Regions from separate parts of the Cobetia sp. D5 genome, predicted to be linked through region 4. Evidence: predicted binding sites of a transcription regulator. Region 4 holds the regulator's gene; each other region holds the start of a gene.
What was found. Region 4 encodes PhoB, which activates phosphate uptake and scavenging genes when phosphate is short. Its sites were predicted from a motif close to TGTCATANNNNTGTCANA; they were not measured.
Positions count from the first base shown of each region.

Region 1: a site for PhoB is predicted at 6,265-6,282, ahead of U0O11_RS11815 (alkaline phosphatase). Genes of this name have one in related genera too.
Region 2: a site for PhoB is predicted at 6,464-6,481, ahead of U0O11_RS01915 (CYTH domain-containing protein). Genes of this name have one in related genera too.
Region 3: a site for PhoB is predicted at 6,165-6,182, ahead of ugpB (sn-glycerol-3-phosphate ABC transporter substrate-binding protein UgpB). Genes of this name have one in related genera too.

Region 1 is NZ_CP142020.1:2,838,566-2,846,572, forward strand. It holds gene U0O11_RS11790 (autotransporter outer membrane beta-barrel domain-containing protein) at 1-207, opposite strand, end outside; gene dcd (dCTP deaminase) at 596-1,162, opposite strand; gene apbC (iron-sulfur cluster carrier protein ApbC) at 1,288-2,124, opposite strand; gene U0O11_RS11805 (RNA pseudouridine synthase) at 2,287-3,000, opposite strand; gene U0O11_RS11810 (cell wall hydrolase) at 3,522-4,199, shown strand; gene U0O11_RS11815 (alkaline phosphatase) at 4,404-6,023, opposite strand; gene U0O11_RS11820 (tellurite resistance TerB family protein) at 6,420-6,893, opposite strand; gene metG (methionine--tRNA ligase) at 7,143-8,007, shown strand, end outside.
Region 2 is NZ_CP142020.1:415,815-423,821, forward strand. It holds gene mnmC (FAD-dependent 5-carboxymethylaminomethyl-2-thiouridine(34) oxidoreductase MnmC) at 1-966, opposite strand, end outside; gene U0O11_RS01890 (YciI family protein) at 1,108-1,407, opposite strand; gene U0O11_RS01895 (septation protein A) at 1,407-1,988, opposite strand; gene U0O11_RS01900 (PHP domain-containing protein) at 2,357-3,217, shown strand; gene U0O11_RS01905 (L-threonylcarbamoyladenylate synthase) at 3,283-3,906, shown strand; gene U0O11_RS01910 (ion transporter) at 4,034-5,095, opposite strand; gene U0O11_RS01915 (CYTH domain-containing protein) at 5,247-6,257, opposite strand; gene U0O11_RS01920 (TIGR00153 family protein) at 6,733-7,413, shown strand; gene U0O11_RS01925 (inorganic phosphate transporter) at 7,454-8,007, shown strand, end outside.
Region 3 is NZ_CP142020.1:736,718-744,724, forward strand. It holds gene U0O11_RS03090 (DeoR/GlpR family DNA-binding transcription regulator) at 1-509, opposite strand, end outside; gene U0O11_RS03095 (glycerophosphoryl diester phosphodiesterase) at 506-1,333, opposite strand; gene U0O11_RS03100 (sn-glycerol-3-phosphate import ATP-binding protein UgpC) at 1,514-2,629, opposite strand; gene ugpE (sn-glycerol-3-phosphate ABC transporter permease UgpE) at 2,725-3,570, opposite strand; gene ugpA (sn-glycerol-3-phosphate ABC transporter permease UgpA) at 3,570-4,445, opposite strand; gene ugpB (sn-glycerol-3-phosphate ABC transporter substrate-binding protein UgpB) at 4,646-6,016, opposite strand; gene U0O11_RS03120 (hypothetical protein) at 6,358-6,945, shown strand; gene U0O11_RS03125 (acyl-CoA dehydrogenase) at 7,078-8,007, opposite strand, start outside.
Region 4 is NZ_CP142020.1:4,159,554-4,167,560, reverse strand. It holds gene pstB (phosphate ABC transporter ATP-binding protein PstB) at 1-837, shown strand, start outside; gene phoU (phosphate signaling complex protein PhoU) at 1,057-1,782, shown strand; gene cysZ (sulfate transporter CysZ) at 1,979-2,707, shown strand; gene phoR (phosphate regulon sensor histidine kinase PhoR) at 2,884-4,206, opposite strand; gene phoB (phosphate regulon transcriptional regulator PhoB) at 4,214-4,903, opposite strand; gene ubiA (4-hydroxybenzoate octaprenyltransferase) at 5,127-6,017, opposite strand; gene U0O11_RS17285 (chorismate--pyruvate lyase family protein) at 6,084-6,641, opposite strand; gene U0O11_RS17280 (NAD(P)/FAD-dependent oxidoreductase) at 6,981-8,007, shown strand, end outside.

The DNA.
Region 1 (8,007 bases), 1.3 Mb from region 4:
ACTGTTGAGGCCGCCCAGGGTGGTATCGGGGAACTGGCCGGAATCGCTCAGACTGTCGCCGAAGAGATAGAGGTTGGAATAGGCCTGCGCGGGAGGCGCCAACAAGGTGGTGCTGATGGCGAGGGCGAGACTCGTGAGGGTAAAACGTCGGACCAGACCGCTGGCGCTTGCCGGCGGGAATACAGCGCGATGTGAACGCGATGGCATGGCGTGCCCCTTGCTTGTGGGAGGTATCCGTCCTGCAGCCACTCTGGGGGTGGCCTGCAGACAAGCATAGGCAATAAAACGAGTGATTGAATCACATGTTTCGTTCAACTTCCGGCTAAGACTCAGCGCCTTGCGAGCATGTCACGTTCTCGCTACCTGCCACCGGCGTCTCTCTTGCCACCGTTGTCTCTCTTGCCACCGTCGTCTCTTTCTTGCCACCGTCGGCACACGTCGCCATGAGCAGGCATTAGCAGGCACAAAAAAAGCGCCTCCCGAAGGAGGCGCTCCTGGCTTGCCACACTCTTGGCTTGCCGCACGCAAGTAACTTGCCGCTCACGGCCAGATACTCGCGACAACTCGCACGATAGCGAGCGCGCAGCAAGGGGTATCAGGTACGCGGCAGTGTCACGCCACGCTGGCCCTGATACTTGCCGCCGCGATCCTTGTAGCTGGTCTCGCAGACTTCATCGGACTCGAGGAACAGCATCTGCGCCACGCCTTCGTTGGCGTAGATACGCGCCGGCAGGTTGGTGGTGTTGGAGAACTCGAGGGTGACGTGGCCTTCCCACTCCGGCTCCAGCGGCGTCACGTTGACGATGATGCCGCAACGCGCGTAGGTGGACTTGCCCAGGCAGATGGTCAGCACGTTACGCGGAATGCGGAAGTACTCGATGGTACGGGCCAGCGCGAAGGAGTTGGGCGGAATCACGCAGGAGTCGCCCTTCACGTCCACGAAGCTCTTCTCGTCGAAGTGCTTGGGGTCCACCGTCGCCGAATGGATGTTGGTGAAGACCTTGAACTCATCCGAGCAGCGCACATCGTAGCCGTAGCTGGAAGTGCCGTAGGAAATCACACGGCGCTCATCGTGAAAGCGCACCTGATCGGGCTCAAAGGGTTCGATCATGTCGTGGCTTTCGGCCATGCGACGGATCCACTTGTCGGATTTGATGCTCATCGAGCGTACCTGACTGACTGATGGGGAGAGACGCGTGAGCGCCATGAAACGCGGGCCAGCATGATACCGGCCCGCTGTGTCGCTGGAAACCTCGGCACGCGCGGCTTGCGCCTGGCGCGTCGGGCTCAGCTGAAGCTGATGCTCGGGCCTTCGTCCGCACCGGCACTTTCCAGTGACTCGGAGACCTGACGCGCGATGGCGCGGAAGCTCGCGGCCACTTCGCCGTCCGGCTCCGCGATCACGCTCGGGCGACCGCCATCGGCATTCTCGCGAATGCTCAGGGTCAGCGGCAGCTGGCCCAGCAGACGAGTCTGGTACTCATCGGCGATACGCTCACCACCGCCCGCGCCGAATACCGCTTCACTGTGGCCACACTGGCTGCAGGTGTGAGTGCTCATGTTCTCGACCACGCCCAGCACCGGCACCTTGACCTTGCGGAACATCTCGATGCCCTTCTGGGCATCCAGCAGTGCGATGTCCTGCGGCGTGGTGACGATGACGGCGCCGGAGACCGGCACCTTCTGCGACAGAGTCAGCTGGATGTCACCGGTGCCCGGCGGCATGTCGATCAGCAGCACATCAAGCTCGCCCCAGGCGGTCTGGTTGAGCAGCTGCTGGAAGGCACCGGCGACCATCGGGCCACGCCAGACCATCGGGTCCTTCACGTCGACCAGATAGGCCATCGACATGGTCTTGATGCCATGCGCCTCGATGGGGCTGAAGACCTGCTCACCGGCCATTTCCGGACGCTGACCGGTCGGCACGCCGAACATCTGCGCCTGACTCGGACCATAGATGTCGGCGTCCAGCAGGCCGACCTTGAGACCCTCCGCCGCCAAAGCCAGCGCCAGATTGGCGGTGACGGTGGACTTGCCAACGCCACCCTTGCCGGAAGCGACCGCGACAATGTGCTTGATACCTTCCATACCTTGAAACTCCTGTGACGGCCTGCGCGGCGCGATGAACGTGGCGCGCAGGCGTCTGAACTGTCAGCGAAAAAAGCCGTGGAACACGATGGGCACAGTATGCCTGCCACCGCTACACGGGCCAAGCCGATGAAGCATGTCCATGGGAGCCATGCCTCAGGAAGCCATGGCCCTGGGAGCAAATCAGAAGCGCACGTCTCAGAAGCGCACGTCGACCGGCAGGAAGCGCCACTCGCCCGGCGCCATGCGACCGAGCAGAATCGCGCCCAGACGCAGACGACGCACCTCGATCACCTTGAGGCCCTGCTCCTCGACCGCGCCGCGGATCCCCCCCACCGGCACCCGCTTCATGGCGATGCGCAGACGGGTGTCGCTCTGCCAGCTGATGCTGACCTTGGGCTTGCGGCCGCGGATGTCGGCGCACAGCGCGAAGCCGATACGCTTGAGGCCTTCGTCATCCAGTGTCCCTTCCACCTCGACGACGTATTCCTGCTCCAGCTGGTCCAGGTCATCACCCAGCTTGCGGATCACGCCACGGTTCTGTGACCACACCGCGAGACCGGATTCGTCTTCGCCGAGCTCGGCCAGCGGCTGCTGGGACAGGAAATGCACCTTGAGCCAGTCGGCACCGCTGTTGTCGAGCGCACTGCGCGGCGCGCCGTCACGCAGGGTCAGCGGGTCCGGCAGCGGCGTGCCCGGCGGCTGATACCAGACCAGGGTCAGCGGCTCGATGGGTGCCATGCTGGCGCCGTCATCGACGGTGACTTCCTCATCGGTGACCTTGAAGAAAGGCGCTTCCACGATCTCGCCCGCGACACGTACCACCCCCTTGGCGATGAGATGCTCGGCCTCACGGCGCGAGATGCCCTGCTGATGGGCCAGAAACTTGGAAAGACGGACGGGTTCGGTCATGGGGACTCTCGGGGCAGCGACGCAGGCAACAGGCAGAGCAGCAGCACGCAGAAGCGCAGATAAAAAGAAGTGGGACAGCCTGACAGGGTCATCAAGGCTAGCCCGCCATGATAACGGCATGCGCCGAGGATGGCACGGACGAGACGCGCTGAAGATGCTAGGCTGCGTGGCCAGAAATCGGCGCAGTGTGCTTGAGCAGATCATTTGATGCGCCTTACCAGGTCCTTCGACGCTCTCCGCCAGCGCATCTGATCCACTACGCAACCGCGTGGTGACAGTTGCGGAACCCTTTGCGCGGCAAAGCGTCAGAGTTGCGTTGAAGCTCACTCAGGGCCATACAAGGTCAGGGTCAGGCAAACTGATGCGCTTGCGCGTCGACTGTCGCTACCGAGGAAGCCGGTGGCCAACGCTTCAGTCTCAGTCAGTGACTCGCCAGCCGAAGGTGTGCGATCAACCCGGATTGACCCTGCGCGCCATCCCGCCTTGCTGCGCTTCCCAGGCCACGTTCACAGGTATCTTGCATGCGTTTATCTCCCACATCGCGCCGCCCACTGACTCACACTCGGCGCTACGCCATCAGCAGTGCACGCACGCTTCGTCATCTGGTACTGATCTTCGGCCTGACGCTGGCCGCGGGCTGCTCCGCGCCGCACGCCTCGGACGCGCCTGCCGCCCCGACCACCGCGGCCAAGGCAGCCGTCAAGGCCGAACGGCTGGAAAGCCTGCTGGTGCAAGGCGAGAGCGATGTGCCGGAGAGCCTGCTGCTCAGCAAGGCCGGCGCCAAGGCGATCGACCCCAACGGCCAGCGTCCGGTGGACGACCCGCTGACCTGCCTGGCGCGCGCCGCCTACTGGGAAGCCAAGGGCGAAGGCAGAAGCGGCATGCAGGGCATCGTCAATGTGGTGATCAATCGCGCCGCCGACCCGCGCTTCCCCGACAGCCTGTGCGGCGTGGTCAAGCAGGGTGGCGAAAGCGGCAGCTGCCAGTTCTCCTGGTGGTGTGACGGTCGCTCCGACCGCATTCGCGAACCCGCCGCCTACGCCGAGGCACGCGACGTGGCCCGTCAGGCGCTCAACCATCAGCTGGAAGACGTCACCGACGGCGCCCTCTACTTCCACGCCCGCTACGCCACGCCCTACTGGGCCAAGCGCTTCGTGCGCACCGCGCGCATCGGTCAGCACCTGTTCTATCGCAACTGACTCACCCTCTCACCAGGGCATGACGGGTAGAACCATCACCAGCAAGTTGCCTGACATGCCGCACGCCAGCGCCATGTCACATACAAGACCGTGACGGGAAGACCGTACAAGAAACAGACAAACCAGAAGGCCCCTGATGATTCACTCATCAGGGGCCTTCTGGGGCATATCATCACTCAATCTTCAGAAATGGGCCGAGTCCGGCTACTTCGCTACCACTGTCTTCAGATACTGCCCTATCTCGGAATGGTGCAGGATGGACGAGACCGGCAAGATGTCGTTGGCTGGCCCCCATGCAAAGACGTTGACTGGCGTATGGGTGTGCGTACCAGTCCCCCAGACGGTGTTTTGCTGTGTCGCCAATGCCCGCGCCAGCAGGTTGCCGCGATCGTTATAGGGGAAGAAGGCGTCGAAGTCGTGAACTGCCGGCACCTCGCTGACCCCGAGGTAACTATGTCCATCCACATGATAGGGGTTGGGCTTGTTGGCCAGTACTTCAGCTGCCTGGGCTTCGGTAATCTGGAAGTCACTATTGCCATTGACAGCCGCCATCAAGCGCGCCGGTGTGCGCTCACCTTGCGGTAGTGCCTCGAAATCACTGAGCAGCTCGTAATAGGTCTGCTTCTGCTCATAGAGACTGTCCAGAATCGAGAAGTCACCAAAATTGAAATTGGGAGCGTAATCCTGATCTGCGAATGCAGGGCCTGATTTCTTCTGCGCTGCCGGTAAATTGGCGCTGGAATAACTGAAGCCGAATGCCCCCGTCTCATGGTCGGCCGTTACCAGGATTATTGTATCGTCTCGCTCTCGCGCCCAGTCATAGACACCTTGCACGGCCTCATCGAACTTGATCAGTTCATTGAGCATGGTGCCCGCATCATTGGAATGCGCGGCCCAGTCGATCTGGCCACCCTCGACCATCAAAAAGAAACCATCATCATCCTGTTCCAGCATTGACAGTGCTTTCTGGGTCATCTCATGCAGGGTCGGCTGCTGACGCTGTGGGTCATCATGGCTATCTCGATAGCTGATACCATCCGCCATACCCGAGTTGGCGAATAGCCCCAATACCTTGGTGCCATTGAGTGCGGCCATCTGATCACGCGTAAAGGCTAGCCCATAGCCTTGATCTGCAGCTTCCTGGAGCAGATTTCGTTCATCCTTGCGCTTGGAGGTTGGCGACCAGGCACCTTGCATCAGCGTCTCGACACTGCCCGCGCTTTCCCCCGGCTCACTGACGGACTGTGGCACGAAGTGACGCAACCCTCCCGACAGCATGACATCCGGCCCGGTCATGAGCATGTCTTCGGCAATGGCATTTTCCAGTGAACGATGCGGCTGGTGGGCGGCGAAGGCCGCCGGAGTCGCGTGGGTCAGGCGCGTATCGGACACCAATCCGGTGGCCTTGCCGACTCGTTTGGCAAGCTCGAGGACGGTTTCCACCCGATTACCCTCTGAATCTATGCCGATCACCTCGCCCCCGGTGAAGATACCCGTCGAGAGCTGAGTCGCTGAACAGGCCGAATCCACTACTACGGCATCTTCAGGGTGAGTCAATGAAGCGCCCACCACGCCTTCCTTCGCCAGCTGGTAGAGTGCCGTCGAACGCCCCTGATATATCGAATCCGGCGCACGATTGGCGTATGTCTCCAGCATGCCAACCTGCTGGGGCCCCATACCATCGCCAATCATCAGAATGACATTCTTGATCTCTGCCGCATTGGCCAGCGGCATCCAGCTCATGCTTCCCGTCAGCGCAACGACGGCCCACCCTTTTCGACACCATCGTCCTTGCCGGTTCTGATGAGGCATCATCATGGTCATCTTCCGTGTTCCCTTATCGTTGTTGGCATCCGTGTTACCCGGGCACATACGATACTCGTGCAAGTCTGTACGTCTGTGTTCGAACGGAGCGCTTGTTGGTCAGAAATGAATCGCGATCTGCTCACATGGCGGCACCCAAGGTGCCAACTGGAGCATGCGCTTCACTATTGACGACGCAAGCAGAGCCGTCCATATCAATGGCCCGGCTACAGGACAATTCATGACGAAAGGATGACATGCAGATGTCAGATTAATGACAGACGACACTGCGACCAGAAGCCGCAAACACGACGCCCCCGCTGCCATTGGCAACGGGGGCGTCTGCTTGGGGGTGTCGTAATAGGGGCGTGTGCCTAAGGGGTGGACAGGGACACCCTTCCCAAAATTCCTGACGGATCAGGTGTCCGGCTGTGCCGCCAGCTTGGTGCGGATGAACTCGCTGTGGCTGACATGCAGCAGGCCGGCAAGACGGCGGATGCGATGCTCTTCCTGCGGGTCCAGCTCGCCATCGGCGTAGGCCAGCTCCCAGAGCATGCCGATCAGCTCGCTGCGCTCCTCGAGGCTTATGTGCTCGTTGAGCTGCTTGACGAAACGGTAGTGGTCCGTGGCCTGTTCGGCATCCTGCTCGGCCTGGGTCAGCAGGCTGGCAAGTTCCTCATCCCCCAGCGAGAAGCGCTCGGCCAGCTGGCGCGCCAGGGCTTCACGTTCGCGCACATCGAGATGGTCATCGGCGCGTACCACCTCGAACATCAGCACGGCCATGGCGAGTTCCGGGCCGGGCTCCTCGTTGGGACGGGCGTTGCTGCCGGGCATCATCACCTGGCGGATGAGACGATTGATCTGACCGGCGACGGATAGCTGTGCTGGCATGCTGACCTCCAGGAACGGAAAATGTAGTGTCCTTGAATCCTTCATGAGGGCAGCGGCACGGGTTGCAACCTCGCAGTTGCGCACGCCAGCGTTGCCGGTGACGCGACGCGCCCTTCGCGCCGCCCGCACCTTCGCGATATAGTAGCGCCCATCCCGACGGGGCGATGCGTTCGCCCCTTATCACGAGTCATCCCGGCGAGTGGCTGCGCACTGCGCAGCAGGCGCCCTTTACCGTCAAGACGAGGCCTCATGTCAGCGCGCAAGATTCTGGTTACCAGTGCCCTGCCCTATGCCAATGGGTCGATCCACCTGGGTCACCTGCTTGAGTACATCCAGACCGACATCTGGGTACGCTTCCAGAAAAGCCGTGGCCACGAGTGCCATTACGTGTGCGCCGATGACGCCCACGGCACCGCCATCATGCTGCGTGCCGAGCAGGAAGGTGTCACCGCCGAGCAGCTGATCCAGCGTGTGAGTGACGAGCATCAGGCCGACTTCGCCAAGTTCGGCGTCGGCTTTGACAACTATCACTCCACCCACTCGCCGGAAAACCGCGCCCACAGCGAGCGCATCTATCTGGCGCTGCGCGATGCCGGCCATATCGCCACACGCGATATCGAGCAGATGTTCGATCCGGTCAAGGGCCTGTTCCTCGCCGACCGCTTCATCAAGGGCACCTGCCCGAAGTGCAAGACCGAAGACCAGTACGGTGACAACTGTGAAGCCTGCGGCGCGGCCTACACGCCGGCCGAGCTGATCGATCCGGTCTCGGCCATCTCCGGCGCCACGCCGGAAATGCGCACGTCCACCCACTACTTCTTCAAGCTGCCGAACTTCGCCGAGTTCCTGCAGGAGTGGACCAAGAGCGGCCGCGTGCAGAGCCAGATTTCCAACAAGCTGCAGGAATGGTTCGAGGCGGGTCTGGCCGAGTGGGACATCTCCCGCGATGCGCCCTACTTCGGCTTCGAGATTCCCGACGCGCCGGGCAAGTACTTCTACGTGTGGCTGGACGCGCCGATCGGCTACCTCGCCAGCTTCCAGAACCTGTGCGAGAAGCAGGGCATCGACTTCGACAGCTACTGGAAGGCCGATTCCGACGCCGAGGTCTATCACT
Region 2 (8,007 bases), 490 kb from region 4:
TATGGGGGCATGGGTGGATGCGGGTGAGGCATCAAGCCCCATCAGTTCGGCGCGCGCGGCGGCGGTCGGTTCGTCCAGCTCGCCGCAGATCATCTCGCGCTTCATGCCGTGGCCGGGCACCTTGCGCCACACGAAGCCTGCCGCGCGCAGGCCACGCCGCACGAAGCCCGCGGCGGTGAAGGTGGCGAAGGTCGCCGTGGGACGCGAGACACCCGCCATGGCCGCGAACAGCTCGGGTGACCACATCTGCGGGTTCTTCGACGGCGAGAAGCCATCGAGGAACCAGGCATCCACGCCTCCTTCCAGGCGCGACATGCGCTCCACCGCATCGCCGAAGTGCAGGTCCAGGGTGATGCGCTCATCCAGCCACAGGCGGTGCACGCCGAGGACGGCAGCGGGCCATTGAGCGACCAGCGGCTTCGCCAGTGAGGCGAGGTCCGGCCAGGCGGACAGCGCCCGCTCGAGATCCGCGGCACGCATCGGGTGCTTTTCCACCGAGACGACATGCAGGCGCGCCTCGGCGGGCGCCGTTGCCAGAAAGCGCTGGGCGGCACACAGGATGTTGAGGCCGGTGCCGAAGCCGGTCTCGCCGATCACGAAGGGGCGCGCTTCCCGCCAGTCACGGAAGCGCTCGCTCAGCCGGTTGCTGTCGAGGAAGACGTGCACGGTCTCGGCGCGGCCATCGTGGATCGAGAAGTACACATCGCCGTAATCGGTGGCCTGTGGCGCGGTGTCGTCCCACTTGAGCTGCGCCTCCTCCAATGCCGCCAGTGGTGCCAGTGGCACGTTCGGCACTACGCCGGGCGCCGTGACCGGCTCGATCGCGCTCGGTGGCGTCGTGGCAGGCTTGCGTGCCGCGGTGGCCGAGGCTTCCTGCGCCGAAGCCTGGCGGGCTGACGAGGCGGCCTGATCAGGAGCTGACTGGCCGGGGGCGGGCTGGCGGGGGGCGGAAGGGTGATCGTTCACGGGCATTCCTGGCAGGAGGTCGAGCGGGAGAGCAGCACAGCGAGACAGCGGCAGAGCAAGGTCTGCAACGCAGACGACGGACAGCCAGGCTGTCCGTCGTCTGTGAGAAACCGCCGGTCAGGTGACCGGTCGGGCGCCGGGCTAGGGCAGGGTCTGCTTGAAGGGCTTCACTTCGGCGCTTTCATAGACACCGGCGATGACGAAGGGATCGGCATCGGCCCACTTCTGGGCGTCTTCGAGGGAATCGAACTCGGCGATGATGACGCTGCCGCTGAAGCCGGCTTCGCCCGGTGCTTCGCTGTCGATGGCCGGGTTGGGGCCGGCGATGACCAGACGACCGGCGGCATGCAGCGCCTCCAGACGTGCCAGATGCGGCGGACGCGCCGCCATGCGGGCTTCGAGGCTACCTTCGACGTCCTGACAGACAATGGAGTAGAGCATCACGAATCATCCTTTTGAGAATTGGTCGAGGAAGCGTTCTCTTCCTGAGGGGCCTGCACCATGTGACGGGACAGGTAGACGCCCTGAACGATGACGAACAGCAGTGTCAGACCGAGCATGCCGAACAGCTTGAAATCGACCCAGATGTCTTCCGAATAGTGACTGAAGACGTAGATGTTGAGGCCGCCCATGGCGAGGAAGAATACCACCCAGGCCAGGTTGAGGCGGTGCCAGATGGGGCGTGGCAGCTGAATCGCCTTTTCCATCATGCGCTCCACCAGCGGCTTGCCGCCGAACAGCGGCGACAGCAGGAAGGCGACGGCGAACAGCCAGTTGACCACGGTGGGCTTCCACTGGATGAAGGAGCTGTTGCCGAACAGCACGGTCGCGCCACCCAGCACGACGACCAGCGCCAGGGTGACCAGCTGCATCTTCTCGACGCGCTTGTGGCGCCAGTAGATGTACAGCACCTGCGCGAGGGTCGCGGGAATCAACACGGCGGTAGCCATGATCATGTCGCCAGTCATCTTGTAGACGGCGAAGAAGATCACGATCGGCAGAAAGTCGAGCAACATCTTCATGGGTAATGCGCACTCCTGAACACGACGACGCAGCCGTCGGGAAGGCAAGGGCCTGTGCGAGTGGTATCCTGTCTGACACCAGCGGCGCACCCCTGCCTGCATGTGCTCATTCTGCCGCCATTGCTGCCTGCTGACAAAGCCCCTGTGTGTCCGGGCGCGCATCGCAGCCAATACTGCCCGACGTCTGGCCCGCTGGATCGCCTGCATCTCAGGCATCGCGTGGCACAGACGTTCATCCCGAGAGGTTCCCCGTGTCCGACGTCCTGTCCGACTCTTCGCCGATTTCCGCATCCCGCAAGCCGATCGAGTTTCGCCCGCTGCCGGAGCGCTTCGATTCCGATATCGAGGTGCCGGACATCGACCTGCACATGCATTCCACCGCCTCCGATGGCGGCATGGCACCGACAGAGCTGGTGGCGCTGGCCGCGCGGCGCGGTCTGTCACGCATGTCACTGACCGATCACGACAGCATGGAAGGCATCTTCGAGGCCCAGCAGGCCGCCCGCGCCGAGGGAATCTCGTTGCTGCCCGGCTGTGAGCTGTCGGTCCGCTGGCGCAACCAGACCATCCACATCGTGGCGTTGATGCCCGAGGGCGCCGGCGATGCGCTGAGTGCCGGTCTCAAGCAGCAGCACGAGGCGCGTGAACGCCGCAGCCACGAGATCGCCACGCGCATGGAAAAGCTCGGGCTCGAGAATGCCTTCGAGCGCGCCCGGGAACAGGCTACGCTGAGTGGCTCAGGCGACCGCCCGCTGTCACGACCGGATTTCGCCCGCGCGCTGGTCGAGGCCGGGATTGCACGCAATCTGCAGGACGCCTTCAAGCGGCATCTGGGCGCGGGTCAGAAAGGCGACGTCAAGGCGCACTGGCCGGAGATGGAAGAGGCGGTGGGCTGGGTGCGTGCCGATGGTGGCATCGCCGTGATGGCGCACCCGATGCGCTACAAGCTGACGCGCACCAAGCGTGGCGAGCTGCTGCGTGACTTCATTGCCGCCGGCGGCGAAGGCGCGGAGCTGGTCAGCGGCTTCCAGAATATCGATCGCGCGCGTGACCTGGCGCGTCAGCTGGATGAGCTGGGGCTCTATGCCTCCGTCGGCAGTGACTTCCACTTCCCTGGCGGCCCGCTGGCGCCCGGCAGCATGAGTCCGCCGCCCCGCACCAAGGTGCCGCCCGTGTGGTGTCATCCGCGCATTGCGCCCTTTTTTGCGGCCGACGCTGCCTCCATGTGATATCAAGAGATCACCGTGACGCCAGTCCGCCTGCCGGGCTGGTGCCCAGACGCAAGGAGCACCGCATGGGACAGTTCTTCCAGATTCATCCCGAAAATCCCCAGAAACGCCTCATCGATCAGGCCGTCACCATCATCCAGCAGGGTGGCGTGATTGCCTATCCGACCGACTCCGGCTACGCGCTGGGTTGTCATCTGGGCGAGAAGAAGGCCATCGAGCGCATCAAGCGCCTGCGTCAGCTGGACGACAAGCACAACTTTACCCTGGTGTGTTCTGACCTCTCGGAAATCGGCACCTACGCCAAGGTCGACAACGCCATCTTCCGCCTGCTCAAGAGTCACACGCCGGGCGCCTACACCTTCATCCTGCAGGCGACTTCCGAAGTGCCGCGCCTGCTGCTGCACCCCAAGCGTCGCTCCATCGGCGTGCGCGTGCCAGACCACGCCATCACCCACGCCCTGCTGGAAACCCATCGCGAACCGCTGATGAGCGTGACGCTGATTCCGCCGGGTGAGGAGCTGCCGATGACAGACGCCGAAGAGATTCGCGAGCGCTTCGGACACGCGCTGGATCTGGTCATCGACGGTGGCGCCTGCAGCTTCGAGACCACCAGTGTGGTGGACCTGCGCGAGCTGCCGCCGGTGATCGTGCGCGAAGGGCGCGGCGATATCTCGAGCTTCACGGAGTGATCGTGACAGCGTAGCGCTTCACGGCGCTGACATCGCCTTGCCATACGAAGACGCCCCCGGACCTTGCGGTCGCGGGGGCGTTGTCATTTCCGAGGAGTTGTCGTGTGCTGAGTGATTCTCGGCTTCGTCAACTGCGGTCGCGGTCAGGGGAGTCGTCGCCTGGGGAGGCGGTCTCATCCCCCGATGGCGTCTCTGCGTCAGGCGCGGATTCGGGCTCCGGCTCTGTCTCAGGTTCAGGCTCCGGTTCCGGTTCAGGCTCAGGTTCCGGCTCGCGCGGGTCGCGGGTGTCCTCGTCCAGCCAGGTGCCGCAGAACTTGCAGTACTTGGCGTTGCGATCATGGCCTTCACGACCACAGCCCGGGCAGGCTTCGTCGCTGGTCTGCTGCATGCGCAGGCCGTTGAGGACCTCGGCCGAGAACACCCCGGTGGGCACGGCGAGAATCGAGTAGCCGAGAATCATCATCAGCGCCGAGATGAACTGCCCCAGCGGCGTGATGGGCGCGATGTCGCCATAGCCCACCGTCGTCAGCGTCACCACGCCCCAGTAGAGCGCCTTGGGGATGGAGGTGAAGCCGGCCTCGGGCGGCTCGATCAGATAGATCAGAGCGCCGAACACCGTGACGATGCTGAGCACGGTGATGAAGAACAGCAGGATCTTGCGCCGACTGCGCGTCATGGCCTCGACCAGCATGCGGCCCTCGCCGACGAAGGCCATCAGGCGCAACACGCGGAACAGGCGCAGCACACGCAGTACGCGCACCACCAGCAGGGCCTGGGCGCCCGGAATCAGCAGCGACAGCCAGGTGGGGGCGATCGACAGCAGGTCGAGCACGCCGTAGAAGCCCTTGGCCCAGGTGCCGGGATGCTTCAGGCAGTAGAGGCGGACGGCGTATTCCAGCGTGAAGATGATCGTGAAGCCCCACTCCATGATGCGGAACAGCTCGCCGTATTGCGCATTCAGCGAGGGCACGCTGTCGAGCATCACCACGGCGACACTGGCGAAGATCATCAGGATCAGGCCGATATCGAAGGCCTTGGCCGCCTTGGTGTCGGATTCGAAGATCCAGTGGAACAGCCGCGCGCGCAGGCGGCCCGTCGCGGGCTCGTAGTCACTGGGGTGCGAGGGTGTCGCTGGGGGGCTTTGCGGCGTGCTGCCATATTCATTGGCAGGGCCCTGGCGTTCAGGCATGCAGGCTTCCTTGACGGGCGTGACGACGCCGGATGAATGTCAGGGCGTATCGGGGATGTCTCAGTGTGTGACCTTCAATGACTGCCCGGCCGTTGTCCATCAGCCAGTGGTCTAGCGCCTGGCGGCTGGGCAGTCAGTGTCGTTTTGAGGTTCAGCCGCGCAGCGTCGCGAGCAGTGACAGGCTGTGCTGGCCGAAGTCGCGAGTCGCCCAGTCCTGTGAGGCGTCGCCGTCGCTGCTTTCCAGCGCCTCGACCAGCGCCACTGCGTGGATATGGCCGGGATGCTGGCAGGCGGCCAGTCGTGATGCGAGGGCCGACAGGGCGGCCAGCGCATGCGCGTGCCACTTGAGGTCGTCTTTCGCCTGGCGGTCGGCGTGGGCATCGAGCGCATCGATGGCGGCGGACAGCAGCGCGCCGGGGTCAGCGGTATCCAGAGTTTTCTCATGCCATTCGCCATCCCGCAGCGCCGCACCGCGCTTGGCCTTGCTGGCATCCGCCGGGCGCAGTGCCAGGCGGCTGGCCAGTGAATCCGCCAGCTGCCAGAGCACGCCTTCTCTCACCTCGGGGGCGAGTTCTTCGCCGCCGGTCAGCTCGAGCTCGATCTCCTGGATGGCCACTTCGCGACCACTGGCCTTCACCGCGCCCAGGTCCAGCGCCATCTCGACGCCGACGGTGACCTGCTCGTCGCTCACATTCTCGTCGCTGCGTGTCGCCTTGACGTCGATCTGCCAGGCATGGCGCTCGAAATCGGTGCTGAAGCTGGGCGCGAGTGCACTCAGCAGCTGCTCGCGGGCGCCGCCTTCCAGCGCCTGCAAGGGCGGCAGATCACGCAGGCCGTCGAGGTCGAGGCCGGTCTGGCCCTCGGGCAGCTCCCACTCCCATTCGCCGCGAGAATGCAGTCCGCCATGGCTCTCGCCGCTGGTCTTGAGCGTCTGGCGCAGGGCACCCGTGCTGTCGGCATCCTCACCGCTCTGGCGCAGCCGCAGCGCCATGCGCGCGCGCTCCAGCGCATGCTCGGGGGTGTCGAAGTAGGTGTTGGCCAGCCAGCGCCGCCTGGGGGCGACCGTTGCCAGTTCTGCAATGCTCGCCAGTGTCTCCAGAATGGCATCGCGATCAATGACGGGTTGAGACAGTGCCAGTTTGAGTTCGATTTCCTGCGCCATGATGGGCACTCCCTGTACGGATGAAAGAAGACAGATGCTGACGGATGAGTGTGACAGCAGCGCCAGGACCGCAGAGCCTCCGGCAAGCGTGGTGCATGGTGGTGAAGGCTCATGTGTCTCATGCTCGCGCCTGGCCCGCGGCAAGGCAAGCGCGGGGAGGGCGGAAGGGCATGCGGGATATCGGTCTGTCGGCCGAATCACACTTATATGACAGCATGATGACATTGAAGTGACAGCAATTGCCTGTCGTCACGTCCTTGGTTATATTACGAACAGTGGATAAAGCCAGCGACCACGGGTCCTGCCGCTACATGACAATCTCTCTTCTGGAATCCTTCGTGTTCCCCCGAACTGCCGCTGTTGTTGCGTAAATGACAACAGCAAGGCGGTATCATGACGTTACGATGAAAGTTATGTGATCGTCACAAAGGCTTTGCTACACTCCGCGCGTCAATCCTTAACGCCGACGGCCACTATGGTAACGACCAACCCTTTCTCTTCGATGTTCGGGCGCTCGCCTTTCAAGGCGCTGCACACCCACATCATCAAGACCGACGAGTGCGCCCAGCACTTGCTGACCTTCTTCGACGCCTGCGAGCAGGGTGATTGGGAGCAGGCAGCCAGCATTCGCAAGACCATCAGCGGGCTGGAGCGTGAAGCGGACGAGTTGAAGACGCAGCTGCGTCTCAACCTGCCCAACTCGCTGTTCCTGCCGGTCTCGCGCTCCGACCTTCTCGAGCTGATCCATGTCCAGGATTCCATCGCGAATGTCACCAAGGACATCGCCGGGATCATGCTGGGTCGTCATATGCAGATACCCACCGCACTGGTGCCCGCCATGCGTGAGTATCTCAAGACTGCGGTCGAATCGGTCTGCCAGGCGCGTCGTGCGTTGGGTGAACTGGAAGACCTCGTCGAGTCCGGTTTCGGGCGCAACATGAGCGAGCTGGTCGACAAGCTGATCAACGAGCTGCATGAGCTCGAGAAGCAGTCCGACGAACAGCAGATCGCCATCCGCCAGACCCTGTTCTCGCTGGAAGCCAGTCTCCCGCCCGTCGATGTGATCTTCCTCTACAAGATCATCGATTGGGTCGGCGATGTGGCTGACCAAGCGGAAAAGGTCGGTACCCGACTGCAGATCCTGATGGCGCGCTGAGCGCCATCAGGACGTCCTGCCATCTGTCCAAGAGTCTTCTATGTCCATCATTGCTCAATACGGCGATGTGCTCGTCATTCTTGCCTGTCTGTTCGGTTTCTTCATGGCATGGGGTGTGGGTGCGAATGACGTCGCCAATGCCATGGGAACCTCGGTAGGTTCCAAGGCGATCACCATCAAGCAGGCGATCATCATCGCCGTGATCTTCGAATTCCTCGGTGCCTGGCTTGCCGGTGGTGAGGTGACTGACACCATCCGCAAGGGCATCATCGACCCGTCACTGCTGATCGAGAATCCGCAGTTCCTGGTCTACGGCATGCTGGCCTCGCTGCTGGCCGCCGGTATCTGGCTGCTGATCGCTTCCATGAAGGGCTGGCCGGTCTCGACCACCCACTCCATCGTCGGCGCCATCGTCGGCTTCTCCGCTGCGGGTCTGGGTGTGGATGCCGTCGAATGGACCAAGGTCGGTCAGATCGCGGCCTCCTGGCTGGTCTCGCCGCTGCTGGCGGGCTCCATCGCCTTCGTGCTGTTCAAGTCCGTGCAGACGCTGATCTTCGACAACGAAGACCCGTTCGCGGCCGCCAAGCGCTACGT
Region 3 (8,007 bases), 810 kb from region 4:
CCGACCACGTCGAGATCCTGCGGGCGCAGTTGTCCTTCCGCCAACTGGACGGCGACATCCGGATGGGTCGAAAGCGCCTGCGCCACCTGCAGATTGTTGGTAATCACGCGCAGGCCGCGCCGGGCAAGCAAGGCTTCGGCGACCGCCACCACGCTGGTGCCGATGCCCAGCGCCAGGGTGGCGCCATCGGGAATCTCGGCGACCACGCTGGCGGCCATGGCCTGCTTGGCAGTGCGCGCCAGCATGATGCGTTGGGAATGTCCCAGGTTGTAGCCGCCCGGTGGGCGCTCGATGCCGCCGTGGCGCCGACGCGCCAGCCCGCGCTCACACAGCACGCCCAGGTCACGCCGGATGGTCTGGGGCGTGACGTCGAAGGCGTGGGCCAGCGGGTCGACGGCCAGCTGGCCCTCGCGGGCCAGTCGCTCGAGTATCTGTTGCTGGCGCGGCGTCAGTGCATCATTGCTTGCGTGTTCGACGCTGCGACTGTCGCGCTCGATGCCCGGGGTCATGTCTGGGGTAGCCCTTGCGTGGTGGTGTCGTTCGGCAGAGTGGGCTCGCGATCCTCCTCGCTGAAGATGGCCGGGTCATCGCTGATGACGGCATCCACACCCCAGGCCCAGCGCGGCGCGAAGGCGGCCGCATCATTGGGCGTGTAGCAGAGCAGCTTGTGGCCCCGGCTGGTGATGGCACTGGCCGCGGCGCGCGTCAGGGCGCGCCAATCGGCATGCACGGAACTTGCGTTCAGCTCATCGGCCAGGCTCTGCCAGTCGTCGGGAATGTCATCGTAGAGCAGGCCGATATGCACCTGCGGGTCGCGTTGACGTGTCAACCGCAGCGCCTGGGGATCAAACGACGAGATGATCAGGTGTGAGGCGGGCAGATGGGCGGTGGCCATCGGGATGGCGGCATCGACCAGCGCCTGGGCATCGTGGCCAGGGCTGAGCTTGAGCTCCAGATTCAGGCGCATGTCCAGGCGCGCGATCAGCTCCAGCGCCTGCTTGAGCGAGGCCATCCGCTCACCGGCAAAGCACGCATTGAACCAGCTGCCGACATCGAAGGTCTGCACGCTGTCCCAATCCAGATTCTTGAGCTTGCCACGCCCATCCGAGCAGCGATTCACGCCGGCATCGTGCCAGATGACCGGCGTGCCATCGCCCAGCAACTGCACGTCCAGCTCCACCCATTGAAAGCCGGCCTCATGCGCCGCCTGAATGGCGGCCAGGGTGTTTTCCGGCGCATAGGCCGACAGGCCGCGATGTGCGATCGCCAGGGGCAGGGACAGGACGCTGTCAGTTGAATGTGATGCGTCGGCTGAATGTGACGATGAAACCATGGTGAATCCTCACAGAAAGAATGGCATGTCTGCCCGCTACGCAGCTGTGGCGCTGATCGGTCGAGGCGGATCACTGATGCTCAGACGCGAGACTGATCAGGGCAGGTCTCAAGCATTACCATCCAATGATGACGTTATCAGGGCAAGGGGTTCCGTCGGCCCGCGACAGGATGCAAGCGCTCATTCGGTGGCCGCTGTCGCCTGCTCGCGGGTTGCCAGCCGCTTGCCGTCGGTGCCGAACAGATGGGCACGCGCCGGAAGGATGGCCAGGCGCAGCGTCTGTTCTTCCGCGACGGCGTGCTCGCCATCCAGTCTCACCACCAGCGGCTCGTTCTGGCCTTGCAGCCGGCAGTACGCCAGGGTGTCCGCGCCCAGCGGTTCGACCAGCTCGATGCGCGCCTCAAGCTCCGCGGCCCCTGCGGGCAGGGCATCGGTTGCTTCCAGCACCTGCAGGTGCTCGGGGCGAATGCCGAGGGTCAGCTCATCGCCCGTGGCCAAGCCTTCGCCCTTCAGGGCAATGGTTGCGCCACACGGCAGCGCAAGACCTGCCTGTGCCTGGGTGGCGCTCAGGAAGTTCATCGCCGGCGAGCCGATGAAGCCGGCGACGAACTGACTGGCGGGTTGATCATAGAGCGCCATCGGCGTGCCGAACTGCTCGACATGGCCGCCGTTCATCACCACCAGGCGGTCTGCCAGGGTCATGGCCTCGGTCTGATCATGGGTCACGTAGACGGAAGTGACCTTGAGACGCTTCTGCAGGCGACGGATCTCGAGACGCATCTGCACACGCAGCTTGGCGTCCAGATTCGAGAGTGGCTCATCGAACAGGAAGACCTGCGGCTTGCGCACGATGGCGCGTCCCATGGCGACACGCTGACGCTGGCCGCCGGAGAGCTGCTTGGGGCGGCGATCGAGCAGCTCGGTCAGGCCCAGCAGCTCGGCGGCCTCGCTGACGCGCTGCTGGATCTCGTCCTTGGGCGTGCGCCGGTTCTTGAGGCCGTAGGCCATGTTGTCGAACACGCTCATGTGCGGGTAGAGCGCGTAGTTCTGGAACACCATCGCGATGTCGCGCTCGGCGGGTTCCAGCTCATTGACGCGCTTGCCGTTGATCTCCAGATCGCCCTCGGAGATGTCCTCCAGGCCTGCCAGGGTGCGCAGGAGGGTCGACTTGCCACAGCCGGACGGGCCGACGATGACGATCAGCTCGCCTTCGCCGAAGGCCAGGTCGATGCCATGCAGGGCCTTGTAGCCATTGGGGTACTGCTTCTTGAGCTGCTTGAGCGCCAGTGTTGCCATGAGTTGTGTATCCAGAGCGGTGGCGTGACGGGCAAGTCTGTCCATCACGGCGTAACGGAGTCAGGGGGCGAGGTGTCGCGGGTCGGAGCGCGAGATCACTTCTCGCTGTCCACCAGGCCCTTGATGAAGTAGCGCTGCATGAACAGGATCACCAGTACCGGCGGGCCCATGGCCAGCAGCGTGGTGGCGGTGACGTCCTGCCACGGCACCAGGCCATCACCGGTGGTCAGCATGCGCTTGAGGCTGACGACGATGGTCAGGTAGTCGGCATCGGTGGTGATCAACAGCGGCCACAGATACTGGTTCCAGCCGTAGATGAACATGATCACGAACAGTGCCGCGATGTTGGTCTTCGACAGCGGCAGCAGGATGTCCTTGAGAAAGCGCCACGGCCCGGCGCCATCGATGCGCGCGGCCTCGACCAGCTCCGCCGGGATGGTCAGGTAGAACTGACGCAGCAGGAAGGTCGCGGTGGCGCTGGCGATCAGCGGCAGGATCAGGCCGGCGTAGCTGTCCAGCATGTTGAGGTCGGCCACCACCTTGAAGGTCGGTAGGATGCGCACCTCCACCGGCAGCATCAGGGTGATGAAGATCAGCCAGAAGCACAGCTTGCGGAAGCGGAACTCGAAGAAGACGATCGCGTAGGCGGCCAGCACCGAGATGATGATCTTGCCGATGGCGATGCCCAGTGCCATCAGCATCGAGTTGAACAACAGGGTCATCACGTCGGCGCCGAGACTGCTGACCGGGTCTGCCAGAAGCTGGCGGTAGTTGTCCAGGCCAGCCTCGCCGATCCAGACGGGGGCGACGTTGGAGTAGAGGTCACCCATCTCGTGGGTACTGGCGCTGAAGGCGATCCAGACCGGCAGGAAGAACAGTGCGCAGCCGACGATCAGCAGGGCATGGCTTGCGATATCAAGCCCGGGGCGGTTGTAGCGCATCAGTACTGCACCTTCTTCTCGACATACTTGAACTGGATCAGCGTCAGCACGCCGACGATGACCATCAACAGCACGGACTGGGCAGCACTCGAGCCCAGGTCCTGCCCGACGAAACCATCTTCATAGACCTTGTAGACCAGGGTGCGGGTCGAGCCGGCCGGACCGCCCTGGGTGGTGGCATCGATGGTGCCGAAGGTCTCGAAGAAGGCGTAGACCACGTTCATCACCAGCAGGAAGAAGCTGGTCGGCGAGAGCAGCGGGAAGGTGATGGTCCAGAAACGCCGCCAGGGGCCGGCGCGGTCCATCGCGGCCGCTTCCAGCAGGCTCTTGGGGATCGCCTGGAGACCTGCGAGGAAGAACACGAAGTTGTAGCTCATCTGCTTCCAGATCGAGGCCAGCACCACCAGCAACATGGCCTGATCGCCATTGAGCTTGTGGTTCCAGTCGATGCCGATGGCGGACAGCAGCTCCGGCAGAATGCCCAGCGTCGGGTCGAACAGAAACAGCCACAGCACCCCGGCCACGGCGGGTGCCACGGCGTAGGGCCAGATCAGCAGGGTCTTGTAGGCGTGTGCGCCGCGCAGCACGCGGTCGGCCAGTACGGCCAGCCCCAGCGCCAATGCCATGGCGCCGAAGGCCACTGCAAAGGAGAAATAGGTGGTCGTCCATAGTGTCGTGAGATATTCCGGCTCGCTCAGCACGCTGACGAAGTTGCTCAGCCCGGTGAATTCCCGCGAGAGCCCGAAGGCGTCCTCGACATAGAAGGCCTGTTCGATGGCCTGGTAGGCCGGCCAGAAGAAGAACACGGCCACGATCAGCAGCTGAGGCGCCAGCAGTATCCAGGGCGTGATGGGGTGTCGATTGAAATGGGCCATGCAGCAGGGGTCTCGCAAGCAAGGAGGGACTGGGTGGTTCCGTCGGTAGCATGGAGTCGGCAAACCTCGGCCGCTCCTGCGCCATCAAGCCGTGAGAGAAGGGAAAGGACACCGGATGTCGGATGCGCTTTCCGCTCTCTGGCTGGAGAAAATAGCGGGAGGGCGAGCCCGGCATGGGCCCGCCCCCGGTGTGGCGATGATCAGCCGTTGGCGCGTTCGAACTTCTCGAGCAGCGAATCGCCGCGCTTGACGGCGTTGTCGAGGCCGTCCTGCACGCTTTCCTTGCCGGAGAAGATCTTCTCCAGCTCTTCATTGATCACGTCACGAATCTGCACCATGTTGCCCAGGCGCAGGCCTTTGGAGTTCTCGGTCGGCGTCGCGGAGGTCATCTGGGTGATGGCGACGTCGGTGCCCGGGTTCTCGGCGTAGAAGCCCTGTTCGCGCGTCAGCTCTGCCGCGGCAGTCGTGATCGGCAGATAGCCGGTGAACTGGTGCCAGTCGGCCTGCACTTCAGGCTTTGAGAGGTACTGGAAGAACTTGGCGACGCCCTGGTATTCCTCATCGCTGTGACCGGACAGCACCCACAGCGAGGCGCCACCGATGATGGAATTCTGCGGCGTCTCGATCACGTCGCTGTCATAGGGCAGCGGTGCCACGCCGAACTCGAAGCCCTTGGCGCTTTCCTTGACGCCGGCATAGCTGGCGGAAGAGCCCATCATCATCGCGCACTCGCCGGAGTAGAACTTGGGTGCCGCGTCATCGAAGCGACCGCCGAACACGAAGCGCTTGTCGGCCTGCCAGTCATCGAGACGCTGAATGTGGTCGACCACGGCGGTCGTGTTGAATTCGAGGCGGGTATCGGTGCCGGCGAAGCCATTGGCCTGGCTGGCGAAGGGCACGTCATTGCGCGCCGAGAAGTTCTCCAGCATCACCCAGGATGGCCAGGTGGTGGTCAGGCCACAGCTGGCGGCGCCGGAATCGACGACCTTCTTGAGCGCAGCGCCCATTTCCTGCCAGGTCTGCGGGAGGGAGTCGACGCCTGCCTTGGCCAGCACGTCCTTGTTGTAGTAGGTCACTGGCGTGGAGGAGTTGAACGGCATCGACAGCATCTTGCCGTCGGTGTCGGTGTAATAGCCGGTGACGGCAGACAGGTAGGCGTTCGGGTCGAAGGCGGTGCCTTCCTTAGGCGCGAAGTCTGCCATCAGCTGATGCACCGGGACGATCGCACCCTTGGCGCTCATCATGGTGGCGGTGCCGACCTCGAAGATCTGCACGATGTCCGGGCCCTTGCCGGCGCGGAAGGCGGCGATGGCGGAGGTCATGGTCTCGGAGTAGTTGCCCTTGAAGACCGGCTTGACGACGTAGTCGTCCTGGCTTGCATTGAAGTCGGCCGCGATCTCGTCGACCTTCTTGCCGAGCCCGCCCCCCATGGCGTGCCACCATTCCACCTCGGTGGCGGCGAGGGCACTGGCGGAGGCGGAGGCGAAACCGATGGCCAGTGCGAGGCTGGCGAGGCGACGAGTCGCGGTGGCAGTCGTACGGGTGCTTGCATGATAGGTCGGGCGGCGCATGGTCAAACTCCTGAGAGGTTCCCCTGGCCAGCTTCCGCAACAAAGAAGAAGGACGCTGGCCGCTGACGATCGATGGCGACGATCAAGTGAACATTTTCTTGTTCTTTTGATGATCGTCCGAAAAGCGTAGACGACTCTATAGCGCCCGCCTTACAACTTTGTGACAGGAAGATGTTCATTCGAGCGAGGCTGAACTTATGGCTGAGCAGCCGGTGTGTGGCGCCGCCAGCTCGGCTCAGGCTGGCAAGCGAGGCGCCGGGGGCAACTCAAGGCCGGAATAAGCGGCCGGCGAGCGAGTGTGCTAGTCTTGCGCGCTGAAAATGCCTGTGGCGGAGAACGCGATGAAAGTGGTTGAAGTGAGTGCCGGTGCCCGACGTGATGCCTGTCTGGCGATGCTGTGCGCCGAAGTCCATGGCCGCGAGGGTGGTCTGGATGCGCTGGTGAGTTACGCCGGCGTGCGTGGGGTGTGGTTCGAGAATGAGATGGCGCGCCTGTTCGCGCTGGTCGACGATGCCGAGCGCATCCACTCTGCCGCGCTGCTGGTACTCGACGAGAACGCACGTGGCCTGAATCTGGCGCTGTGGGCGACACCGACGGTGCATCGCGGTCACGACCACGGCATCGCGCTGGTCTCCCAGCTGTCCGATCACGGCCGCCTGCAGGTGCGCATCACCGACAGCTCACTGGTCAGCGTGCTGCGTCGCGCCGGCATCAACGACTGGCTGGAGGCCGAGGCCGAAGGCGATCAACCGCGCGAGCTGGTCGGCATGAATCCGGCGGCGCGTGTCGGCAACCTGGCGGCCCTCGACGCGCCGCTGCGCCTGGACCGCGAGCGCATCAAGCGCTCCTTCAAGGCGCGCCCGAAGGACTTCGAGACCTACAAGAACGCCTTCGTGCGTGACCTGGAGCACTTCGCGCGTCATATCTGAGGATGAGATGACGCAAGCGAATGACATGCTCACCAAGACAAAGGCCCCGCTCATTGAGCGGGGCCTTTGTGGTTCAGCGATCAGTGATCAGTGATCAATTCCTGCGCCGATCAAGCGGGCGTCGGCCAGTCATCAGGCGGCGTCCTGCTGCGGGTTGGAGGCGGTGCCGTCACTCGCCATCGGCTTGCGCACGAAGGCGTCGAATTCGAAGTGGTCGACGGTCAGCATGTCGAGTACCTCGGCTTCGAAGACGCGCATGAAGTCGCCATCCTCGGCGGACAGGATGCCTGCCTCGACCGCCGCTTCGATACGCGCTTCCGGAGACAGTGCGTCGGCCGGAATCTCGCCCTTGTGGTAGGCCTTGGCCAGCGCCTTGTAGATCGGCTCGGCGCGCGGGTAGTCCTTGAGCAGCGCGTTGTAGCGGGCGAGGGCATTGTCCTGCTGGCCTTCGTCCTGGGCGTCCCAGGTGTTGTCGATCAGCTTGGCACGCAGTGCAGTGTCGGTGGAGACGGCTCGGGCGATCTCGCGGGTCAGGCTGTCCTTGGGCATGGCGAACTGACGGCCACGCGGCAGGGCGATCACGCGCAGGGCAGTGCCCAGTGCACGGTTGGGCAGGTTGGCGAACAGCTCATCCAGTGCCTTTTCCGCGCGGTGCAGCAGCCACTGCATGCTGAAGTGGAACAGCGCCTCTTCGTGTTCGCAGGCTTCGGTTTCGTGCCACTGCTTGAGCGTCAGTGACGCCAGATAGAGGTTGGAGAGCACGTCGCCCAGGCGCGCCGACAGCATCTCGCGCGCCTTGAGGCTGGAACCGAGACTTGCCATGGCCGCGTCGGCAGACAGCGAGAAGGCGGCGCTGAAGCGGTTGATGTGGCTGGCGTAGGGCGTGGCGACGGCGTCGAAGCCAGTGGCCTTGCCGCCGATGCCGAAGCTCTGGGTGAAGGCGCGTGCCGCGTTGCCGAAGATCAGGCCGGCATGGCGGAAGAAGGCCTTGTCGAAGGCGTTCAGGTCATCGGCGTCCTTGGCGGCCAGCTCCTCCAGCACGTAAGGATGGCAGCGGATCGC
Region 4 (8,007 bases):
GACTCTGAACAGCCCAAGCCCCAGTTGTTTCTTCAGGAGACGCCTGCGCGGCCGGCTGAGGACATCTGCCTGGAAACCCGCCACCTGAGCCTCGATTATCAGGCACGTGTCGGCAAGGAGAACCAGACGCGACGCGCACTGGAGGATGTCAGCCTGCAGATCGCACGCAAGCGCGTGACGGCCTTCATCGGCCCTTCCGGCTGCGGCAAGTCGAGTCTGTTGCGTACCTTCAATCGCATGACCGATCTCGACGAACAGTCACGTCTTTCCGGCAAGGTGCTGCTCGAGGGCGAGGACATTCATGCGCGCGGCGTGGACGTGCCGATGCTGCGCCGCCGGATAGGCATGGTCTTCCAGACGCCCAATCCCTTTCCGATGTCGGTCTACGAGAACGTGGCCTTCGGGCTGCGGCTGGTCGGCGAGAATGACAAGCGCCACCTCGATGACAAGGTCGAATCCTGCCTGCGCTCCGCGGCGCTGTGGGAAGAAGTGAAGGATCGCCTGCACGACAGCGCGCTGGGGCTCTCGGGAGGCCAGCAACAGCGGCTGGTGATCGCGCGGACGCTGGCGGTCGAGCCGGAGGTGCTGCTGCTGGATGAACCGGCCTCGGCGCTGGACCCCATCTCGACGCTCAAGATCGAGGAGCTGATCCGTTCGCTGCGCTCGCGCCTGACGCTGATCATCGTCACGCACAACATGCAGCAGGCCGCGCGGGTCTCAGACGATACCGCCTTCCTGCATGAGGGCCGCCTGGTGGAATTCGCCCCGACGGATCAGCTGTTCACCAACCCGCGGCGCCGCCAGACGGAAGACTACATCACGGGGCGTTTCGGTTAGCGCGCTCATGCGCGAACGTGCAGCCGGGTAGCCTTTTCGCCCTGATATTGCTGACGATGGCGGCCAGATACCGCCTTTGCGCCATGGGTGAAACATAACTGCAATCAAGTGTCGGCATGCTGAGGGGGAGCCCGCTGTGTCAGTCAGTAGTGGGCCATACTTGTCACGTCATTCATGTCACGCCCCCTGACTCGGTGGGCGACTTTCCGGGAGAGGGAAATGGATATCACCAGCGATTCGCACGGCAAGCATATCTCAGAGCAGTTCAATCACGAGCTGGATGCACTGAAGACACACCTGCTGGCCATGGGCGGACTGGTAGAGAAGCAGCTGCAGGATGCCGTCACGGCATTGCTGGAAGGCGACAGTGAAACCGCCACGCGGGTGCGCGACAACGACAAGGCTGTCAACGACATGCAGCTCAAGATCGATGACGAGTGCACCCGGGTGCTGGCCCGCCGTCAGCCGGCGGCTTCCGACCTGCGCCTGGTGCTGGCCGTCATCCGCGCCACCTCCGATCTCGAGCGTATCGGCGATGAATCGAGCAAGATCGCACGCAACGCCATCTCGCTGGTCGAGAATGGCCAGAGCCCGCGCGGCATGGTCGAGGTGCGTCATCTCAGCCAGCACGTGCGCAGCATGGTGCGTGACTCCCTGACGGCCTTCGCGCGCTTCGATACCGACCTTGCCCTCAAGGTGCTGCGTGAAGATGCCTCGGTGGATCTGGAATATCAGAGCGCGATGCGCTCGCTGATGACCTTCATGATGGAAGATGCGCGCCAGATCACGCCGGTGCTCAACGTGATGTGGATTCTGCGTGCGCTGGAGCGCATCGGTGACCACGCCGACAACCTGGCCGAGTACGTCATCTTCCTGGTCAAGGGCGTGGACGTGCGTCACACCGATACCCATGATCTGAAGCCGCAGGACCTGGACAAGAAGTGAGCTGACGCGCTTCCCTGCCCCTGTGTCGCCTCTTTCGCCCCGCACCTGCCCACCGGCAGGCCGCGGGGCGATTGCGTCGTGGGAGCGCGAGCGGTGTCAGGCGGCCGACAGCTGCGCCGCGCAGGCGGGAGTGCTAGGGTGTGGCTCCGGTCAGCCCGCTGGCTGGCCGGTTCTTTTGAGATGACGAGGACGTCGCATGATTGATGCCGTATCGGCGCTGGTCCGCGGGACCCGCATGGTCTATACCCCCGGGCTGCGCCGCTTCGTATTCGTACCGCTGGCGATCAACCTGGTGCTCTACAGCATCACGCTGTGGGTGTTGTTCAACCAGTTCGGTGGCTGGATCGATTACTGGATGCTCAAGGTACCGGCGTGGCTGGAGTGGCTCAGCTGGTTGATCTGGCCGGTGCTGGTGGTGAGTCTGTTGCTGGTGGTGTTCTTCACCTTCAGCCTGGTGACCAACCTGATCGCCGCGCCCTTCTACGGCATTCTGGCCGAGAAGGTCGAGCATCGTCTGGATGGCACCCTGATCGACGATGATCGTGGCCTGATGAAGATCGGCGTCGACTCGCTGGGGCGTGAAATGGCCAAGCTGGGCTACTTCATCCCGCGCATGATCGCGCTGTTCATCATCGGCTTCATCCCGGGCCTGAACCTGCTCTCGCCGCTGTTGTGGGGACTGTTCTCGGCCTGGAGCATGTCGATCCAGTACCTCGACTACCCGATGGACAACCATCAGGTCAGCTTCGGTGACATGAAGCAGCGCCTCAAGGCGCGCTGGTGGCCCTCACTGACCTTCGGCGCCGCGGTGTTCGTCATGACGCTGGTGCCGCTGGCCAATCTGCTGTTCATCCCGGGCGCCGTCGCCGGGGCGGTACTGATGTGGCAGAGCCACTACCGTCAGTTGCCGGCGCCGCGTCGTTGAGACAGCCTGTCGCAGAGCTGGCTTGTCGCTGAACTGACTCGTCGCTAAGTTGGCACGTCGCTGAAATAGCCGCAGCGTCGTCTGATTGACCAAACGAAACGCCCCGCAGTCGCCTCCTTTCGAGGTGGCTGCGGGGCGTTCTGCGTTGGGCTGGCGTCCATCACTGAATCAGCCCATCACTGGGCTAGCTCACTGCTGGCCTGGGGAGCTCTCGCCTGACAGGCTCGCTCGTCGGGGAAGTGACAGCGGAAGCGCGCACCCTCGCCGGGGTGGCTGTCGATCTCCAGATGGCCCTGATGACGAATCAGCACATGCTTGACGATGGCAAGCCCGAGGCCGGTGCCTCCCGTGGCGGTGCTGCGGCCCTTGTCGATGCGGTAGAAGCGCTCGGTCAGACGCGGCAGGTGCACCGGGTCGATGCCGTCCCCGTCATCTTCCACCTCGACCAGCAGGCCCTGGTCATCCGCCTTCCAGCGCAGGGTGATGTGACAGTCTTCGGGGGTGTAGCGCACCGCATTGAAGACCAGATTCGAGATCGCGCTGCGCAGCTCCTGCTCCTCACCGCGCAGTGACAGGCTGGCATCGGCCTCGATGGAGAAGGTGTGGCGCCCCTGGGACAGGCCTTCGGCGTCGTCGCGGATATGGCCGAGCAGGGCGCTCATGTCGATGCAGCGACCATTGTCGGACAGCTCGTCGGTTTCCAGGCGTGACAGGGTCAGCAGGTCCTCGACCAGGTGCTGCATGCGATCGGTCTGGCTCTGCATCTGGCCCAGTCCACGCTGCCAGCGCGGTGGCAGGTCATCGGCGTAATCGGAGTAGGTCTCGAGATAGCCGGCCAGTACCGTCAGCGGCGTGCGCAGCTCATGGGAGACATTGGCCACGAAGTCGCGGCGCATCTCTTCAAGACGATAGAGGCGGGTGACGTCACGCAGCATGACCAGACGCTCGTTGTCACCGAACAGGGTGATGGAGATCTGCAGCGTCAGGTTGTCAGACAGCGGCGACTGGAGTGTCAGCGGCTCGCGGTAGGCCAGCCGATTGAAGTAGTCGATGAAGACGGGGTCACGCAGATAGTTGGTGATGTGCTGGCCACGGTCGTGGCTGGCCTTGAGACCGACCAGCTGCTCGGCAGCGCTGTTCCACCATTCCATGTCACCGTGGTTGTCCAGCATCACCAGGCCGTCGCGCATGGCCTCGGAGGATTCCTGGATACGGTTGAGGATGCTGCGCAGTCGCTCCTGAGCCTGACGCTGGCCCTTCTGGTAGCGGTAAAGGCGATCGAGCAGGTCTCCCCAGACGCCATCGCCGGGCGGCGGCTCTTCATGGGGATTGGTGATCAGCCAGGTGTAGAGGCTCTTCAAGTGCTTGAGATGGACGAACAGATACAGCGAAAGGCCCAGCGCCAGGCCCCAGCCCAGATGGCCCAGCAGGCCACCGATCAGGCCGAAGCCACCGGCAAGGTAGCCGAGGCGCCATAGCTCGTTGGTCCAATAGCGCATGAATCCCTCAGGCCTGAGCGCTGAAGCGGTAACCGGTGCCGCGGACGGTCTGGATCAGATGCTGATGGCCTGTGCCCAGCGCCTTGCGCAGGCGACGGATGTGCACGTCCACGGTGCGCTCCTCGACATAGACGTTGCCGCCCCATACCTGATCGAGCAGCTGGCTGCGCGTGTAGGCACGCTCCTGATGCGTCATGAAGAACTGCAGCAGGCGATATTCGGTCGGGCCGACATCCAGCGAGTTGCCGTGGGCGGTGACGCGGTGGCTGGCCGGGTCGAGCATCAGGCCTTCGACTTCCACCGCCTCCTCGACCCCCTTGGGAGTGGTGCGACGCAGCACGGCCTTGAGACGGGCGACCAGCTCGCGCGGCGAGAAGGGCTTGGTGATGTAGTCGTCGGCACCGGCTTCCAGGCCTTGAATCTTGTTGTCTTCCTCGCCCTTGGCGGTCAACAGGATGATCGGCAGCTCCGAGGTGGTCTCGTCACGCTTGAGACGCCGCGCGAGCTCCAGGCCACTGGTGCCCGGCATCATCCAGTCCAGCAACAGCAGATCGGGCTTTTCATCGACGACGATGGCGTGGGCGTCCTGGGCATTGTCTGCCTCCAGCACGCGGTAATCCGCCATTTCGAGGGCAACGGCGATCATCTCGCGAATCGAGGATTCATCGTCGACAATCAGTACGGTCTTGGAGCTCATCGCTAGATCCCATGCAGCAGTCGGCGCACGCGCCAGAATGACAAGTCGATGACGATTACAACCCGCTTATATGACAACGAGATGACAACTGCCAGCATGGCAGCTTGCACGCAAGCCTGCCAGCCACCTTGGAGGCGCGGCAGGCAGGCATGATCCGTGGGCTGGGAAGCAACAGAGGGCAGGGGTCGCTTTAATTTAAATAATACTAATGTTTATGCAGGAGTCAGCTCATCGGCCAGGTCGCCAGGGCGATACCGGCGAAGATCAGCAGCCCCGTCCAATGATTGTTGAGGAACGCCTGGAAGCAGGGCGCACGCTCACGCTCACGGATCAGACGTTGCTGCCAGACGAAGGTGACGGCGGCGGCAGCCAGCCCCAGCCAGTAGAAGATGCCCAGCGCCAGGTGCAGGCCGATGCCGATCAACATCACCAGCATGCCCAGCTGCAACAGGCCGATCATCAGCTTGTCGGCACGCCCGAACAGCACGGCGGTGGACTTGATGCCCACCTTGAGGTCGTCGTTGCGATCGACCATCGCATAGGCGGTGTCGTAGGCCACCGTCCACATCAGGTTGGCCGCGAACAGCCACCAGCCGTAGGTTGGCACCTCCTCCAGCGTCGCGGCGAACGCCATCGGAATCGCCCAGCCGAAGGCGGCGCCCAGCACCACCTGAGGCAGATGATGGAAGCGCTTCATGAACGGGTAGCTGGCCGCCAGCAGCACGGCGACGATCGACAGCAGCACCGTGGTCAGGTTGGTGAAGCACACCAGCACGAAGGCGGCCGCGACCAGCCCCCCGAACAGCGTCAGCGCCTCGCGCTCCGAAATGCGACCCGAGGTCAGCGGCCGATCTCGCGTGCGCTCGACATGCTTGTCCCAATGGCGGTCGGCGTAGTCGTTGATCACGCAGCCGGCGGCGCGCATCAGATAGACCCCGGCGATGAAGATCAGTAGGGTCGTGCGCTCGGGAATGCCATCTGCCGCCAGCCACAGTGCCCACAGGGTCGGCCACATCAGCAGCCAGGTGCCGATGGGGCGGTCCAGCCGTGTCAGGGCGAGGTAGTCGGCCAGTCTGGAAGGACGCGAAGCGGCGGAAGTGGATGACGCGGTCATCGGGGCTCCTGGGCGGGTGGTAGTGGGCAAGGGAAGAGAGAAATGAGGCCAGTCGGCCAGCAAGGCTCAGGCCAGCTGCAGCGCGTGCTGGAAGGCCGGCGTGAAGCCCTCCTGCACCAGCACCTTGAAGCGACCATGCGAGAACATCGACCGGCGCATCCACAGGCTGGTGGTGCGGGCCAGCGGCCTGGGGCTCGAAAGCACCAGCGGGGCGCGGCTGACATCGATGGCGCTGCGGGTCAGGTCGGGCTGGCGAAACAGCCAATGGCCCAGCGAGCGTTCGCCCAGCGTCGAGAGGCGATGACCGTGGGCCAGGTCCAGCGCCGCCAGCGAGCGTGCGATCACCCATGGCGTATCGCCATGACAGAGTGCCACTTCGCGCCGCCAGACATGCCGGCGTGGGCCGATGCCCAGCAGGCGTGCCTCATCCAGCCGCGCGGGGCCGGTGTCCTGCAGCAGCAGGCGCACGCGCAGGCCCTGAATGGACTGGCCATCGCGTTCATCCTGCTGTTGCATGGCGCTGGCAAGACGCTGGGTCAGCGAGTCCGTCGAGGAGAGCCACGCCCACCAGCCGGCCGGCATGACCCCTTGCAGCGCGGCAGCCGGCTGCCAATGACGGCGCACCGCCGCCGAAGCAGCGGGTGCCGCGCGCGTGGGCGAAGGCCAGCGAGGCGCAGGCTGGCACAGGGACTCGGTTGACGGATGAGGCGCCTCACAGGTGGAGGTCTGTGGCGTGAGCGCTGCGCGATGAGGCTCGCCTGCTGGGCATCGGACCACGGTGAATTCCCTGTCAGGATGACGAAATGGCGAGTCTAGCATGGCCGGGCGGCAAGGCCTCCCGCTCAGGCATGCCTGCACTGCTGGCGGGCTGGTATGCTGGGCGCATTCATCGGCGTTCATGACGGACGCTGCTGGCGCTCTTTCATCAGCGCTTCCCTCGGATCGATCTCAGGAGATGGTGCCATGCGCGACCCTCGCACCCTTGTCATCATTGGTACCGGCATGGCGGGCATTGGTCTGGCGCGCGCGCTGCGTGCGCGTGACAAGGACAGCCGGCTGATCCTCATCAGCCAGGACAGCGGCCACGATTACGCCAAGCCGATGCTGTCCACCGCCTTTGCCAAGAAGATGTCGGCCACCGACCTGTCGCGTCAGGCGCCGGTGGCGCTGGTGGACGAGCTGAATGCCGAGCTGCGTACCCAACAACGCGTCACCGCCATCGACGGTGATGCCTGCCAGCTATGGCTGGGCGAGGAGTGTCTGGCCTATGACGAGCTGGTGCTGGCACTCGGCGCCGCGCCGCGTCGTCCCTTCCCCGTCGCCGCGGAAGTGGCTTCGCGCGTGCAGAGCATCAATGACCTCGACGACTATGCGGCCTTCTGCGCGACGCTGGCGAAGGCCCGCGAGCGCGGGGAAGACGGGCATGTGGTGATTGTCGGTGCCGGACTGGTCGGCTGTGAATACGCCAATGATCTGACGGCCGCCGGCCACCGCGTCACGCTGGTCGCGCCGGAGGAAACTCCGCTGGATGGGCTGCTGCCGCAAGCACTGGGGCAGCGTCTGGGCGCGGCGCTGGATGGGCTCGGTGTGACGCGTCGCCAGGGCGAGATGGTCGAGACCATCGCCGCCAGCTCAGGCGAGGAGGCCGAACGTCAGGCCGCGCCGGTCGAGGTGCGTCTGCAGAGCGGTCGTCGCCTGACGGGCTCCGTGGTTCTGCTGGCCACCGGGCTGGCGCCGCGCATTCGTCTGGCGCGGGCCGCGGGCCTGAGCGCCGGCGGCGACGGCATCCGTGTCGACCGCCACCTGGCCACCTCACAGCCGCATATCTGGGCGCTGGGCGATTGCGCCAGTGTCGAGGGCGTCAATGCCATGTATGTCCAGCCGCTGCAGATGGCCGCGCGCACCCTGGCGGCCAACCTGTGTGGTGAGCCGAGCGTGCTCGACTGGAAGGCGTGGCCGGTGCTGGTCAAGACACCGGCCTTGCCGGTGG